Linked DNA regions of Candidatus Palibaumannia cicadellinicola. The protein of the gene in region 2 binds, or shares a complex with, the protein of the main gene of each other region. Links are inferred from orthologs where the notes say so. Each region holds a gene or a part of one and is shown on either strand. Other genes may lie near its edges.

Region 1 (5,511 bases), 210 kb from region 2 along the record:
ATAAACGAAAAAAATAAGCATAAAACCTCCCGCCATCACTCGGCCAAAAGTATTCTGCGCACTAGCGGCAATTACTATACCGCGGATAATCACGCTCAGATAGAGCATCAGCAGTACTAGAACGCCTAGGAATCCCAACTCTTCGCCTAATACCGCAAAGATAAAGTCGGTGTGACGCTCCGGTAAGAACTCTAGCTGTGATTGTGTACCATGCAGCCAACCTTTACCGTTTAGACCACCAGATCCAATTGCTATTTTCGACTGAATAATATGATAGCCGGCCCCAAGAGGATCGGTTTCAGGATCTAATAGCATTATTATCCTGTTTCGTTGATAATCGTGCATGAGGAAAAACCAAAGCACCGGGATAAAAGCAAAGACGAGCAATCCAGCAACTGCGATTAATTTACAACTAATACCAGAAAGAAATAGCACAAATAGACCTGATGCGCCGATTAAGATCGCGGTGCCTAAGTCAGGTTGCGCCGCTACTAGCAGAGTAGGGATAAAAATCAGCATCAAAGCAATGGCAGTATTCTTCAAAGATGGTGGATAACTATCTCGGTTAATGAAACGCGCTACCATTAATGGTACAGTTACTTTCGCGATTTCCGACGGCTGAAAACGTACCAAGCTTAAATCTAACCAGCGTTGGGCACCTTTACGAATTTGCCCGAAGACGTCTACTAGTACTAGTAGCAATAGGCATAACATGTACAAATATGGCGCCCATCCTTCATAAACTCGCGGTGGTACCTGCGCTAAAACTAGCATCACCAACAGGCCTATGATAATCTGAACCATCTTGCCTTCCATTATGCCTATATCCTGACCGCTGGCGCTCCATATCACAAAGGCGCTGTAGAGTAGTAGCAGTGTGATGAAAAATAACAACATCACATCGATATGTAGTTTATTTAATAGTATACTTTGTGGGGAATGATTAGTCATTGTCATTTAATCATGTGTCTTCTCATCTAGCAGCATGTAGTCTAAAATTTTCCTAGTAATGGTGCCTACCGCCGGACCTACTCCGCCATTTTCTAACAACACAACTACACAGACCGTTGGTTGATCGTATGGGGCGAATGCTGTCATCAATTTATGATCGCGTAGCCGTTCGGCTATCTTATGAACATTATAAGTTTCATTCGCTTTTAGGCTATAGACTTGAGCGGTACCTGATTTCGCAGCAGTCTTATAAGGTGCATCGGAAAAACTTTGCCGTGCTGTGCCGTTGGGGCGGTTAGCAACACCGTACATGCCGTCTTTAGCAATTTCCCAAAATTCCGAATTCGGATCTCCAATTTGGCTATTATTATGTTGGTGATATTGTACGAGCTGACCATTTTCCCGTGTACCAAATAGTAAATGTGGTGTACCGACGGCACCGTTATTAATGAGCGTCATCAGTGCTTTTGACATTTGTACCGGTGTAGCAGTCCAATATCCTTGGCCGATGCCAACTGAAATAGTATCCCCCTGATACCAAGGTTTATTGAAACGATTCATTTTCCAATGACGCGTAGGCATCACGCCAGCACGCTCCTCAGAAAGATCAATTCCAGTATTCTGACCATAGCCAAATTTTATCATCCACTCTGATAATCGATCAATTCCCATATCATAGGCAACCTGATAAAAGAAAGTATCTGCTGATTCCTCAAGAGCCTTGGTTACGTTAAGCCTACCGTGCCCCCAACGTTTCCAATCTCGATAACGTTTTTCTGAGCCTGGTAATTTCCACCAACCAGGATCAAATAGCGAGAAATGTTTCTCGAGAACTCCTAAGGTTAATGCAGACACTACAATATAAGGTTTAACAGTGGACGCAGGGGGATATACTCCCTGGGTCGCGCGGTTTATTAGTGGATAATTTTCATCCTTTAGTAGATTATGATAATCTTGACTGGAAATACCTTCTACAAAAAGATTAGGATCGAAACTGGGGTTCGATACTAATGCTCGGATACCACTGTCTCGCGGATCTACAACTACTACTGCAGCACGGCTACCAGCTAATAGTTTTTGAATATACTGTTGTAGGCTTAAATCTAACGTAAGATAGATGTCTTTGCCAGCCTGTGGTGGCTGCTGATGTAGTTGGCGAATAACGCGGCCGCGGTTGTTTACTTCTACCTCTTCATAGCCTGTTTTTCCGTGTAGGGTGCTTTCATAGTAACGTTCAATACCTAGTTTTCCGATATCGTGCGTTGCTGCATAATTGGCTATTATGCCCCTTTTTTCTAGCTGTGCTATATCGTAGTCGTTAATTTTGGCAACATATCCTATAACATGGGTTAAAGCTGAGCAGTAAGGGTAATAACGACGCTGGTATTCTTTAATCTCAACGCCAGGAAAACGGAATTGGTTCACAGCAAAACGTGCCTGCTGTACATCAGTGAGATTTGACTTTAGTAGTAATGAAGTAAAATTTCGTGAACGTTTACGCTCTTTTTCGAAATGGGCTATATCGTTATTAGTTAGATCTACAATAGAACTCAGATCTTCGAGAGTTTGTTTTAAATTATCTACTTTTTCTACTACCAGTTCTAGCTGATAAATAGTGCGGTTCAACGCTAGTGGTGTACCGTTGCGATCATAAATTATTCCTCTACTCGGCGTGAGAGGTACCAGCTTAATACGGTTTTCATTAGAGCGGGTGCGGTAATCTTCAAAGTTAGTGACTTGCAGAGAATATAAATTCAAGATAAGCACACCGCTGAGCAGCAAAATACCGGTAAACGCTACTAGTACACGGCGCACAAACAGCGCTAATTCAGCTGAATAGTCGCGAAATGGGTTACGTATTATTTTCATTTCGTAAAATTGACGATAACTATCGCATTATCTAATAATAATTAATTGTATTATTCATACTTGCTAAAAATTATGCTTTATAGCGTAGTGCGCACACTAGCGGTATAAACCTTGCTCGTCAATATAACCTTGTACCGAAGGCGTTAATAAATCATAGCAGGGTAGAATGGCATGTAGGCGTCCGCGAATATCACTAGCTGAAATTGCTAATTCTGGTGTTGCAGCGCAATATACAAGCCCCGCAGGTTGGTGGTGTAGCGCAGTAGGATCATCTGTTAAACGATTTTCCATCCAGTTATAACCATGTTGGTAACCAGGTCGTGCGCAAACTAGAATATGGCACAGCTCTAATAATTCTTTACTTCGGTGCCACTGTGGCAGTGTTAATAGAGAATCTTGACCAATAATTAAACCTAGTGGTGCCATAGGACCGTACTCCCTACGTATAGCTTGAAATGTTTCCACAGTCCAAGATGGCGTGGCGCGACGCAATTCACGTTCATCAATAATAAAAAGCTCACCAGGTGTGTCGGCAATAGCTAGTCGTGTCATCATTAGTCGTTGCTGAGGGGTTGCTTGTGGTGGTGGACGGTGTAGTGGAATATGATTCGGTAAAAGGATAACGCGTTGTAAATTTACTAACTGTGCTAACGCTATCACCGGCTGTAAATGGCCATGATGAATAGGGTCGAAGGTTCCGCCGTAGAAGGCTGTCAAGAATCTTTCAGACATCTATCATCGCGGTAGGAAAAAGCGTATTACTACATAATAGTTGTCCTAAGGCATTGATATCAGCCCAGACATAATCACTATAATCCTGCTTAACCGTGAGTTCTATCTTTAGCATGAGTGCTATTGCCTGATAGAGTTGTTGTACGCTAAGACGCTGTAGCGCCTGCATGAGCAACGGTCTGCGATTTTGCCAAATTTTATGCTGGTCGAACAATATACGCGCAGGCGTGTAGGCCATATGACGTTTGAGGGTAAGTAGTAGAAAAATATCTCGCTGGATATAGCGCAGGAGTATCACTGGTTCCCTAGCTTCTAGCCTCAATTGCTGTAGGATATGACTCGTACGTTTACTGTTGCCAGACAGTACCGCATTTATCCAATGAAACGGAGTAAAGTAAGAGGTATCGGTTACTGCCTCTTCTACCAACGGTAGAGTTAGTATGCCATCAGGATGAATTAGCTTTAGGCGCTCAAGTGCCTGGACCAGAGCAGGTAAATTACCTTCATAGCAATAACACAACAACTTACAAGCAGCATCATCTAGCGACAAATGCATGTTTTTAGCACGGTTCTTCACCCAGCATGGTAATTGTGCTGGGTCAGGCGTCGTGCAGTCAACCAGCACCGCATTATTGCTACTCAATGCTTTGAACCAGAAACTATTTTCTTGAGCACGAGTTAGTTTTTGGCCACGCAAAATTAATAGGAAATCTGGATGTAACAGCGACACCAGTATGGCTAGTTTTTTCTCGATAGTTGCAGTTACACCGTTTTCCGGTAGTCTCAGCAATAAAGTCTGGCGGTGGGCAAATAGGCTTAGTACTTGACTCAGGCTGAAGATGGTATCCCAATCAGTGACATCTTCTAATGAGACGCGGAAATGTTCATTAAACTTAAGAAGCTGCGCCTTAGCTTGAATACTGTCTTCGCTCTCTTGTAGTAATAAGAGATCATTCCCAAGGAGTAAATAGCAAGGACGCAAATGATTTTGTAGTTGCGTCCTGAGCTGTTCCGGATAAATCCGGATCATCGCGTTGCCGAGACCACCATCAGCTGTGGCAACAAGATCTTGGCCAAAGCATCATCAGTAGTATACACATGTTGCAGCACTAACAAAAGTTGATGCACCAGCTGCTGCGAAGCCTGTTGGTGCATCTCCTGGCGAATCATATCTTCTTCCTCGTTTTTAGCTAGTGCCATTAGCGGATTATCAAATAAAGTACGGTAGACCTTAATATTAATGGGATAATAATCCTTGTTGGGCATGAAGAACTTTATTTGGTATCCTGCCGTTTTACCATCTTGGAATACCGAGATGGTCACTTTACTTTCCGATGAATTAAGAATGTACAGTGATGGCATAGCTGGGCTATTAGTATCGTCGTGGATAGTAATATCATTTATATGCAACTATGTGAATTGGTATTCTACGTAAATGATAGCAACAGCTAGTAGTCAAAATCACTGCTAAACCTAGCATCGGTGCAAAAGTGAGGTATCGTATACCGCCTTCTTCTATTAACCTAACCTACTACTAGGTTTATCAGTTTTCCAGGAATATAAATTACTTTATGTACTTTAGTATCTTCTAGATATTTAGCAACCGATTTTTCTCTAGAGGCACGTTCCAGTACAAATACTTCGTCGGCATCAGCGGGCACGGTAATTCTACTGCGCCGTTTACCATTTATCTGAATTACTATTAATTGAGCGTCCTCCACCAGCGCTGATTTGTCCACTATGGGCCATGGGGCATTATCAATGTTTCCTTCTCCGCTCAGTGCCTGCCATAGCGTGAAGCAAACATGAGGAGTAAATGGATACAACATACGCACTACCGCAAGTAGAGCTTCCTGCAACAGAGCGCGGTCTTGTGTACTATCCTGCGATGCGTGTACCAATTTATTTATGATCTCCATAATTGCGGCAATAGCAGTATTAAAAGTTTGGCGGCGGCCG
Region 2 (3,662 bases):
AAGATATCTAGCCATCCTATTGCCTTACTACGTGATTCTAAGCTGTCATTTTCAGAAAGTCCCAACTTCATGCGTGCACTTTTAAGTGTGTCTGCTCTTACTACACGAAAATTACTATGATTAGGAATCAAGCTACTCAGCGTGGCGGTAGCTTCATCAGACTGCAGGCTACCGTTGGTACTGTTTTTTATGGTATTAACCAGCAGCAGGCTGTCTTCGCAGATACCATTAGCTGATATCATATGATTAACGAGCGGAGAAAAGCTTCCTTTCCAGTCAAGATACTTAAATTTTGGTGGCATTAGTACTAGCTCGCGAGTTAAAAGCCCAGGTAGCAGTTCAGAAGATAATAGATCTTGCTTAGCTTCGGCTATACTATTGGTTAATAGCGGTGCTATAGTCAGTAGTATATTAAAAATATATTGATCCTCATCATAAGTCTGATGTTATAATTATAAGGTTAAATCTCAATTAAGTGATTAATGGACCTAGTTGTCTACCACCTAGTAAATGCATGTGGAGATGATATATTTCTTGTCTACCATGAGAGTTACAATTAATAATTAAGCGGTACCCATCATCACTGATGCTCTCCTGTTTAGCGATTTTGGCAGCCACGGAGAACATTCTTCCTAACGCTATTTCATCTGTAGTGTTCACGTCGTTAACTGTTGGAATTAACTTATTAGTAACGATAATAATGTGAATAGGAGCTTTCGGGTGAATGTCGCGAAAGGCAGTTACCAGATCATCCTGATACAAAATATTGGTTCGCATCTTCCTGCTAATAATTTTGCTAAAAATAGTTTCTTCGTCCATTGTATTGTGCCTGAAAGGGTAAAAATTTATTTATCATAAGCTATTAAGTTGCTCGTCTAAGTGGAATAATCGACAGAAATTCGCGGTAGTAGCCGCTGCTAGTTTCTCTAACTTAATGTTTTTCAGTGTTGCCATATATTCAGCTATATCGCGCACATACGCTGGTTGATTCTCCTTACCACGGTAAGGTACTGGCGCTAAATAGGGAGAATCAGTTTCAATTAGCAGACGATCAAGGGGAACAAATCGTGCAGTTTCACGTAATAACTCAGCATTACGAAAAGTAATAATACCAGAGAAAGAGATATAAAAACCTATATCTAGCAATACTTTAGCAGTATCACGGTCATCTGTAAAACAGTGTAATACCCCACTGCATTTCTCAGCTTTTCCTTCCCGTAAAATGGCAATGGTATCGTCGCGTGCGCTCCGGGTGTGCACAATCAGAGGTTTGTTCTGCTCGTTTCCAATACGGATATGTTCACGGAATATCTCTTGCTGCAGTGCTTTATTTTCCTGCTTATTAGAAGAATAATCTAGCCCAGTTTCGCCGAGCGCCACAACGTTCTCTCTTGTAGCTATACGGCCTAGTTCGAATAAGTCATAGGGTTGTTCATTAATGTTCAAGGGATGAATGCCACAAGAAAATAAAATATCATCACGGCGGCCAATGAAGGCTGTCATGTTATCAAAGTTAGGTAGAATGGTACACACCGCTAAAATGAGTCGTACATCGCGTATCTTAGCTTTGTTCATGACATCTGTTACATCCCGGTGTAAACTATGGTAATTGAGTTTGTCGATATGACAATGAGAATCAATTAAAAACATAACTTTCCCTTTTTGTTATAGAGTCCAGGGGTGAGTATACGGATTACTCATATCCCACTCCCAATTTAATAATCGGTACGTCAGCAACAATTTGCGATTAATGCCGCTAACCTCAGACCACTGGTGGTGGCAGTGTAGCCATTGCTGCACTTGACGATGCAGGGTAAGTGAAGTCCAGTGCATTGCTACCGCAGTTATCAAATTTAGCTGATCCGCGTTAACTAAAAAAGCCTGCGCTCCTTGCTGCAATTTGAGTGCATCAATCAAGAGAGTAAGCACCCAATGTAGCGGTACATCCTCATTTCCATTGAGGAAAGGTAGCAAAGTTAAAAAATCACGATGATGTAGTGCTTCTCTCATAGCTACACACAATGCTTGCCTCTTGTTCCAACATGCTGGTTGTAGTAAGGCTAGCGCCGCTAGAGGAGCACCTCCACATAAACGTAGCGCGGTGCGAGCAGCTAAAATAGGATAAGTCTCCTTCTGTTGCTGTAACCAACTTAACCCTAGCGCTTCATCCGGAGAAGGTAATTGCCAGCAAAGACAGCGGCTCAGTAAAGTGGGTAACAGGCATGACTTATCTCTGGAACCAAGTAGAAAATAAGTCTCCTCTGGCGGTTCTTCCAGCATTTTTAGCAGTGCATTTACTCCCTGCTTGGTCAATAACTTGATATGTGACAGCGATACTACCTTAGCGCCGCCCTGATGCGGGTGACTATATAAGCTTTCAATCAAGATGCGGATTGTCTCTACACCAATGCTCTGCTGTTCTTTTTCTAGCTCAATCTTATAATAATCTGGGTGATTGCCTGCATTCATCAATTGGCAGCTATGGCACTGACCACAATTGATGATGGTATTTGGTTTGAGGCACATTAACCAATTACTTAATGCTTGAAATAAGAATGCCTTCCCGTTACCTTTTTGACTATACAGTAAGAGTGCATGATGTCCCTTACCCTGCTGGTAACTAGTCAAAATATTAAGGTAATGAGATTCTAACCAGGGATATAATCTCATCGATGTATTTCCTGGGTACTAAGCCACTGCTCTATCTGATTGCGAATTGCGGCGCTAAATTTTTCTCGCGGCTGTCCAGCATCGATAGTTACGATACTAGAATCGTTAGCTACTAGTTCCTGGTAACGCGCGCGGGTACGGTGGAAGAAAGATAGTGATTCAGCTTCAATTCGATCTAGTGGTGTGCCACGAGCGCGGGCTCGCTCTAGACTCATTGCCGGAGGCAAATCCAGATATAGTGTGAAATCAGGATAAAAATTCCCTAATACCGCATTTCGTAGAGTTTGTAACACCTGTTTATCTATGCCGCGGCCTCCGCCTTGGTAAGCTTGAGAGGAAAGATCGTGTCGATCGCTAATCACCCAGGCACCGCGCGTTAGCGCAGGTTTGATAACACTTTCTACCAATTGTGCACGTGCGGCATATAACAACAAAAGCTCAGCACAGTCGGTAATCGGATCAGATCCTATGCCTTGCTTTATTAGAGTACGTAGTTGTTCTGCCAATGGAGTACCACCTGGCTCTCGAGTAGAGATTATATCGTTAATACCATAGCTATGTAAGATAGCTACTATCTGTTGAATTGCTGAGGTCTTGCCGGTACTCTCGAGGCCCTCGACAACAATAAATTTACTATTCATGGCCTATCCGGATTGACTATGGTGTTTCGTGATAGCTGTTTTTATTGCAAGAGATGTTAGCAAATGGATGCTTGTTAAAATTATTTAGTATTTCATTAGCATTGGCACTGTGGGCTGAGTAAATTAAATAAGGTACGTTCATAGTAACAGTATGAACCGATTGAGTTTACCGGTGCTATCGGCAGCAAAGCATTGGTAATAATTACCTCATCAGCTTGTTTCAGCGCATCGGGGCCAGTAGTGACTTCCTCACATAAATAACCAAGCTTTGGTAATAAGCCTAATACACGTCGGCGCATGATGCCGGCTACTCCAGCATAGCTCAGCACAGGAGTAAAAACTTGCCTCCCA
Region 3 (5,531 bases), 350 kb from region 2 along the record:
ACTCTACCAGACGTTGACGTACTGTGTCTTCCTGGTCATCTTGACGTATTTTGAGGGCTTCGCCAGTAACATCATCCTTGCCCTCTTGTTGCGGTGGATTAAATTTTACATGATAAATGCGTCCAGACGGTCCATGAACCATACGACCGACAATACGGTTTATAAGTAAGGTATCTGGTACAATAAAAGCAAGTACAACATCTATTTTAATACCAGCTACTTTCATTGCCTCTGCTTGAGTAATGGTACGAGGAAAACCATCTAGTAAAAATCCCTTATGGCAGTCCTTATGTAGAATTCTTTTTTTGACTAGCTTTATAACTAGTTGATCTGTTACTAATCTTCCTGTATCGATAATTGCTTTGACTGTTTTTCCTAACGTAGATCTCTTTTTTACTGCCGCGCGTAACATAGCGCCTGTGGAAATATGCGGAATTCCGTACTGTTTCATAAGAAATTGTGCTTGAGTACCTTTACCAGCGCCAGGAGCGCCAAGAAGAATAATACGCATTACGTTAGTCTCTTTATCGAATTATCGAAGTTATACGATCCAACAAAAACGATAGCATCTCTTCCTATCTTCCTATTGAATTACCTCGTTTGGTATAGTGTTTAGTAACTGATTCATACGGCGAATAAATTTATTAGGATCTTCTAATGTGCCACTTTCAACAAATAAAGCTTCATCTAGTAGTAGCTCTATCCATTCGCTAAATGCTATTTCATCGCTTATATTTGCTACACGTTTAACTAGTGGGTGTTCTGGATTTAGCTCAAAGATATACTGAATTTCAGGTTTCGTCTGCCCTGCTGCAACGATGAGTTTAGCCATATGTGTTGTCATATCATTAGAGTCTATAGTTACAATAGCTGGTGTATCAGTTAAACGATATGTTAACCGTACCTCTTTAATTCTATTACCGAGATAACTTTTTACTCGCTCGACAAATGGCTTTAAAGCTTTTTCTATCTCTTTCTGTTCCGTTGTTTCTTCATAAGCAAATTCATCGAATGTTAAATCAGCTTTACTTACCAACTGGAATGACTTACCGTTAAATTCCGTTAAATAATTCATCATCCATCCATCAATACGATCAAAAAGTAATAAAACTTCAATACCTTTTTTTTGCAGCAATTCTAGATGTGGACTACTTTTTGCGGCAGCGTAACTATCAGCGGTGATGTAGTAAATCTTCTCCTGCTTTTCTACTATGCGGCTAACATACTCATCGAGTGATACAGTTTGCACTGGACTATTACTATAGGTTGAAGCAAAACGAAGTAGTCTAGCTATCGTTTCGTTATTTGCTGGATCTTCTGCTGGCCCTTCTTTTAGTACTAGGCCAAAATTATGCCAGAAAGACTGGTACTGTTCGCTATTTTCTTTAGCTAATTTTTCTAGCATCAACAGTACACGTTTAGTCATCGCGCTCTTTAAGCCCTGAGTTACTCGGCTATTTTGCAGAATTTCACGTGAAATATTCAGCGGTAAATCATTGCAATCTATAATCCCTTTTATAAAACGTAGGTAGTTTGGTATAAAATATGATGCATCATCCATAATCAGTACGCGCTTCACATAAAGTTTCAGACCGTATTTCTGATCACGATTCCAAATATTCCAGGGAGCATTAGTTGGAATATACAATAAGCAAGTGTACTCTTGTTTTCCTTCAACCCTATTGTGGCTCCAGCTGAGTGGGTCGTTACAATCATGAGATAGATGTTTATAAAAATCTTTATATTCTTCATCAGTTATATTGACTTTATTACGAGTCCATAATGCCTGAGCTTTATTAATTTTTTCCCAATTGATGCTCTTTTCTTCTTGCTTAGTATTTATTGCTATCTCAATGGGCAAAGAAATATGATCGGAATACTTTCCAATTATGTTTTTGATTCGCCAGTCATCAAGAAATTCCTCTTCACCTTTACGTAGATATAAAGTAATTTCCGTTCCACGCTCTGGCCGATGAATAGAAGCGATGATATAGTCTCCTTCACCTGTTGACTCCCAGTAAACTCCTTCTTCAGCAGAAGCACCAGCTGCACGGGTATGTACTGTGACTTTTTCAGCGACAATAAATGCAGAATAAAAACCAACACCAAATTGACCGATTAACTGACTATCTTTAATGTGGTCTGTACCCATTGATTCAAGAAAAGCTTTGGTACCAGATTTAGCAATCGTGCCTAAATTCTCGATCACTTCATCGCGACGCATTCCTATGCCATTATCGATCAACGTAACGGTACGTTTATCTTTGTTACACACTAGGCGTACGTGTAGTTCTCCATTTCCTTCATACAGATTAGGCTGTGCAAGAGCACGGAAGCGTAATTTATCCGCAGCATCTGAAGCATTAGAAATTAGTTCTCGTAGGAAAATTTCTTTGTTAGAGTAAAGTGAGTTAATCATTAGATGAAGTAACTGCTTCACTTCTGATTGAAATCCACGGGTTTCTTTTTTTGTCATACTCATAAATTACTACCAAATAAATAGGTTGAAATGATGAAAACATGGGGATCAGTACCGAGTCTTTCAAGCAGAAACATAAAAAAGAACAGCGAATGTGATCGTCATATTAGATTAAATCTAGTTTGAGTATTACGTACCAAGATCTCCGCACATTTAATTAAGTGAGCAATAGCATAAGCATGGATCATATCTATAATCAATTAAGTTATCTATTTTTTCTTTTCATTTAACTACGCGGAAAATCTGATAAGCCGATTGCTGCTGAAAGCATCATAATGCAATATTAAAACCAAGCGGAAGCTGCATGCTACTAGATACAGATGTCATTTTTTCTTTTTGAGTTTCAGTGATGCGACGAGTTGCATCATTGAATGCCGCAGCTATTAAGTCTTCTAGCATATCCTTATCATCTTCTAGTAAACTTTGATCAACTTCTACACGACGACAATTATGAGTGCCGTTGATAGTGACTTTAACTAAGCCAGCACCGGACTCTCCAATAACTTCTAGCTGAGCAATTTCTTCTTGTATCTGTTGCATTTTTTGCTGGATTTGCTGGGCTTGCTTCATTAGGTCATTAATACCGCTTTTACTAAACATAGTGTTATCTCTCTCTTGAGTAGGGCTGCTTCTGCTACGATAAATAGTCATACATATATTAAGTTAAATAGGCTCTATACTGTCTTCATCTAACTGAGCATCTAAAATATGCTGCATCATTTGAATATGTCTATCAGTAGTAATGGCTTCCCGTGCTTGTATCAGTTTTTCTTCATAAATAGCTTGTCTCAACTCTAGTGGCGTTTTAACCTCAAGATTATCATCTTCCAGTATGGTTAATTCAATCTGTGTACCTAAATCTACGCTCAAAGCGTTACGTAACGTATTATGAGCGTCCACAGATTTAAGATAGCGCCGGGACGAACGCAGATGCAGGCATATCTTTCCAGGCGCAATATTCTCCTGCCACGCATTGAGTGCTAGTTGCTGTACGATTTTAGGTAGCGACAAACGTTGCACCTGCGCCGACCAAGGGTCTCGCTTGATAGATTCTTGAATTAACTTAGCTACTAACTCCAGGGGTTTGGTGTCGTTATTTTTTCGTAATGTACAATCTTTTGCATTATGACGCTGATCTAGATACTCGTAGACTGAAGTTCGGCGCTCTAGTGTGTTACTAGAGACCGATTGACTATGATTTGATTTGTGTCTCTCTTGGTGTTGTAGCAAAGCTGTGCGCGCCTGCAAACATTTAGCGCTCATATCGTCATTTTCTATCTTTTCTGCTATATCCATATCCATTCGTCTGGTATCACATATTGTAGTTAAGCCTGATAAAGTGTGATCAAATGGGGATTGATTAATTATTTTTTCTACACTAGCAGAAGTATCGTGCACAGACGATAGAGTTTTGTTCGGATGAAAAGCTAGTGCGCGCAACATAGTCATTTCTACCCCCATGCGGCTATCTGGTGCATAGGGTAACTCTTTACGGCCGATTAGCAGAGTCTGGTAATAAAGCTGTAGATCTTCTGGTGTAATACGTCGTGCTAAATTACGTAGGCGAGGTAACAAGTGGTCCATTTGATTATCGTAGTTTAATTGCTCAGATCGTAGTTGACCCATAGCAATACGGTGTAGTAGAGATAACATCTCTACTAATAAGTTTTCCCAGTTGATGCTACGTACCGCACATTGTGCTAGTTCTTCCATCATAGTTTTGCTATTAGCATTAACTAGCGCTTCTATTAATGTTAGTGACTGCTCTGTATTCATATGACCAAGCATGATACTAACCGCTTCCCAACTAACAATTCCCTGCCCCATAATAATAGCTTGATCGGTCAGGCTTAATGCATCACGCATGCTACCATCAGCTGCGCGGGCTAATAGTTCCAACGCACGTTGCTCAGCATAAATATGCTCATTCTGTAAGATATGTATCAGCTGGTTACTAATTTGGCTAACATTAAGCGCCTTAAGATGAAACTGCAAGCAGCGGGATAGAATAGTCATGGGTATCTTCTGCGGATCAGTAGTTGCTAACAGAAATTTAACATGCGCAGGCGGTTCTTCTAGCGTCTTTAAAAGTGCGTTAAAACTATAACGAGACAGCATGTGCACTTCGTCGATTAAATAAACCTTGAAGCGTCCGTGAGTTGGTGCGTATTGGACATTATCCAAAAGTTCGCGGGTATCTTCTACTTTGGTCCGTGAAGCAGCATCAATCTCTATCAAATCTACAAAACAGCTTTGTGCAATTTCACTGCAATTTTTACACTGACAGCATGGTATAGTAGTTATACCTTTTTCACAATTTAGCCCTTTAGCCAACAAGCGGGCAATAGTAGTTTTGCCCACACCGCGGGTCCCAGATAATAAATATGCGTGATGAATTCTATCCAATAACAAGCCGTTAGTAAGTGCTGTTAGAACATGTTTCTGACCAACTACATCGGCAAAAGTTTGTGGACGCCACTTACGGGCAAGTACCTTATAGCTCATTGTTTATATTTGCTAAATAAATATATTGTTCATCCTAACACAGCTAGACACTACCGCGCGATGCGCGATATGATTATCAACCAGTAAAAAACTAGTTGAAATATAGAATAATAATTCATTGATCTGATCTATTTTCTTTTAAAATACTAAATAATCCGAGCGCTAATAATATGCGTAATGACCATTGTTTCTGGTGACAATGGCTAACATTAAGTTTTCACTCACAATCCCAATTGGCTATGGTGCAAATGGCAGAAAAGCAGTTACTTCTAGTAGATGGTTCATTTTATCTTTACCGTGCTTATCATGCCTTTCCGCCGTTGACCAATCACGCTGGTGAACCAACTGGAGCAATATACGGCGTAGTGAATATGCTTAAGAGCCTATTAATGCAATACCGTACTAGCCAGATAGCAGTTGTATTTGATGCCTATGGAAAAACTTTTCGCGATGAACTATTCGAACATTATAAATCCCACCGTCCTATAATGCCAAACGATCTATGTTGCCAGATTAGTCCGTTATATGAAATAGTTAGAGCAATGGG

What was found. Proteins that work in one complex are often made in the same cells at the same time.
Region 1: the proteins of holB (region 2) and holA are in contact, whole or in part, in a cryo-EM structure (PDB 8GIZ), measured with the Escherichia coli proteins. The link is inferred for Candidatus Palibaumannia cicadellinicola from one-to-one orthologs.
Region 3: the proteins of holB (region 2) and dnaX are in contact, whole or in part, in a cryo-EM structure (PDB 8GIZ), measured with the Escherichia coli proteins. The link is inferred for Candidatus Palibaumannia cicadellinicola from one-to-one orthologs.

Annotation. Positions count from the first base shown.
Region 1 is NZ_CP008985.1:287,536-293,046, reverse strand. Bases 2,564-5,511 are described here. They hold holA (DNA polymerase III subunit delta), read right to left. Parts: upstream 4,583-5,511; coding sequence 3,545-4,582; downstream 2,564-3,544. Other genes in these bases: leuS (leucine--tRNA ligase), read right to left, coding at 5,076-5,511; lptE (LPS assembly lipoprotein LptE), read right to left, coding at 4,579-4,962; nadD (nicotinate-nucleotide adenylyltransferase), read right to left, coding at 2,917-3,552; mrdA (peptidoglycan DD-transpeptidase MrdA), read right to left, coding at 2,564-2,820. Also shown: peptidoglycan glycosyltransferase MrdB, read right to left, coding at 1-951; more of mrdA, read right to left, coding at 958-2,563. UniProt on the Escherichia coli protein: Part of the beta sliding clamp loading complex, which hydrolyzes ATP to load the beta clamp onto primed DNA to form the DNA replication pre-initiation complex.
Region 2 is NZ_CP008985.1:494,037-497,698, forward strand. The notes cover bases 669-3,662. They hold holB (DNA polymerase III subunit delta'), read right to left. Parts: upstream 2,671-3,662; coding sequence 1,666-2,670; downstream 669-1,665. Other genes in these bases: IM45_RS03795 (HIT domain-containing protein), read right to left, coding at 669-819; IM45_RS02390 (metal-dependent hydrolase), read right to left, coding at 853-1,650; tmk (dTMP kinase), read right to left, coding at 2,667-3,311; pabC (aminodeoxychorismate lyase), read right to left, coding at 3,407-3,662. In the rest of the region: more of IM45_RS03795, read right to left, coding at 472-668. UniProt on the Escherichia coli protein: Part of the beta sliding clamp loading complex, which hydrolyzes ATP to load the beta clamp onto primed DNA to form the DNA replication pre-initiation complex.
Region 3 is NZ_CP008985.1:143,588-149,118, reverse strand. What follows is about bases 2,564-5,531. They hold dnaX (DNA polymerase III subunit gamma/tau), read right to left. Parts: upstream 4,985-5,531; coding sequence 3,143-4,984; downstream 2,564-3,142. Other genes in these bases: polA (DNA polymerase I), read left to right, coding at 5,224-5,531; IM45_RS00655 (YbaB/EbfC family nucleoid-associated protein), read right to left, coding at 2,750-3,079. Outside these bases: adk (adenylate kinase), read right to left, coding at 1-511; molecular chaperone HtpG, read right to left, coding at 584-2,482. UniProt on the Escherichia coli protein: Part of the beta sliding clamp loading complex, which hydrolyzes ATP to load the beta clamp onto primed DNA to form the DNA replication pre-initiation complex.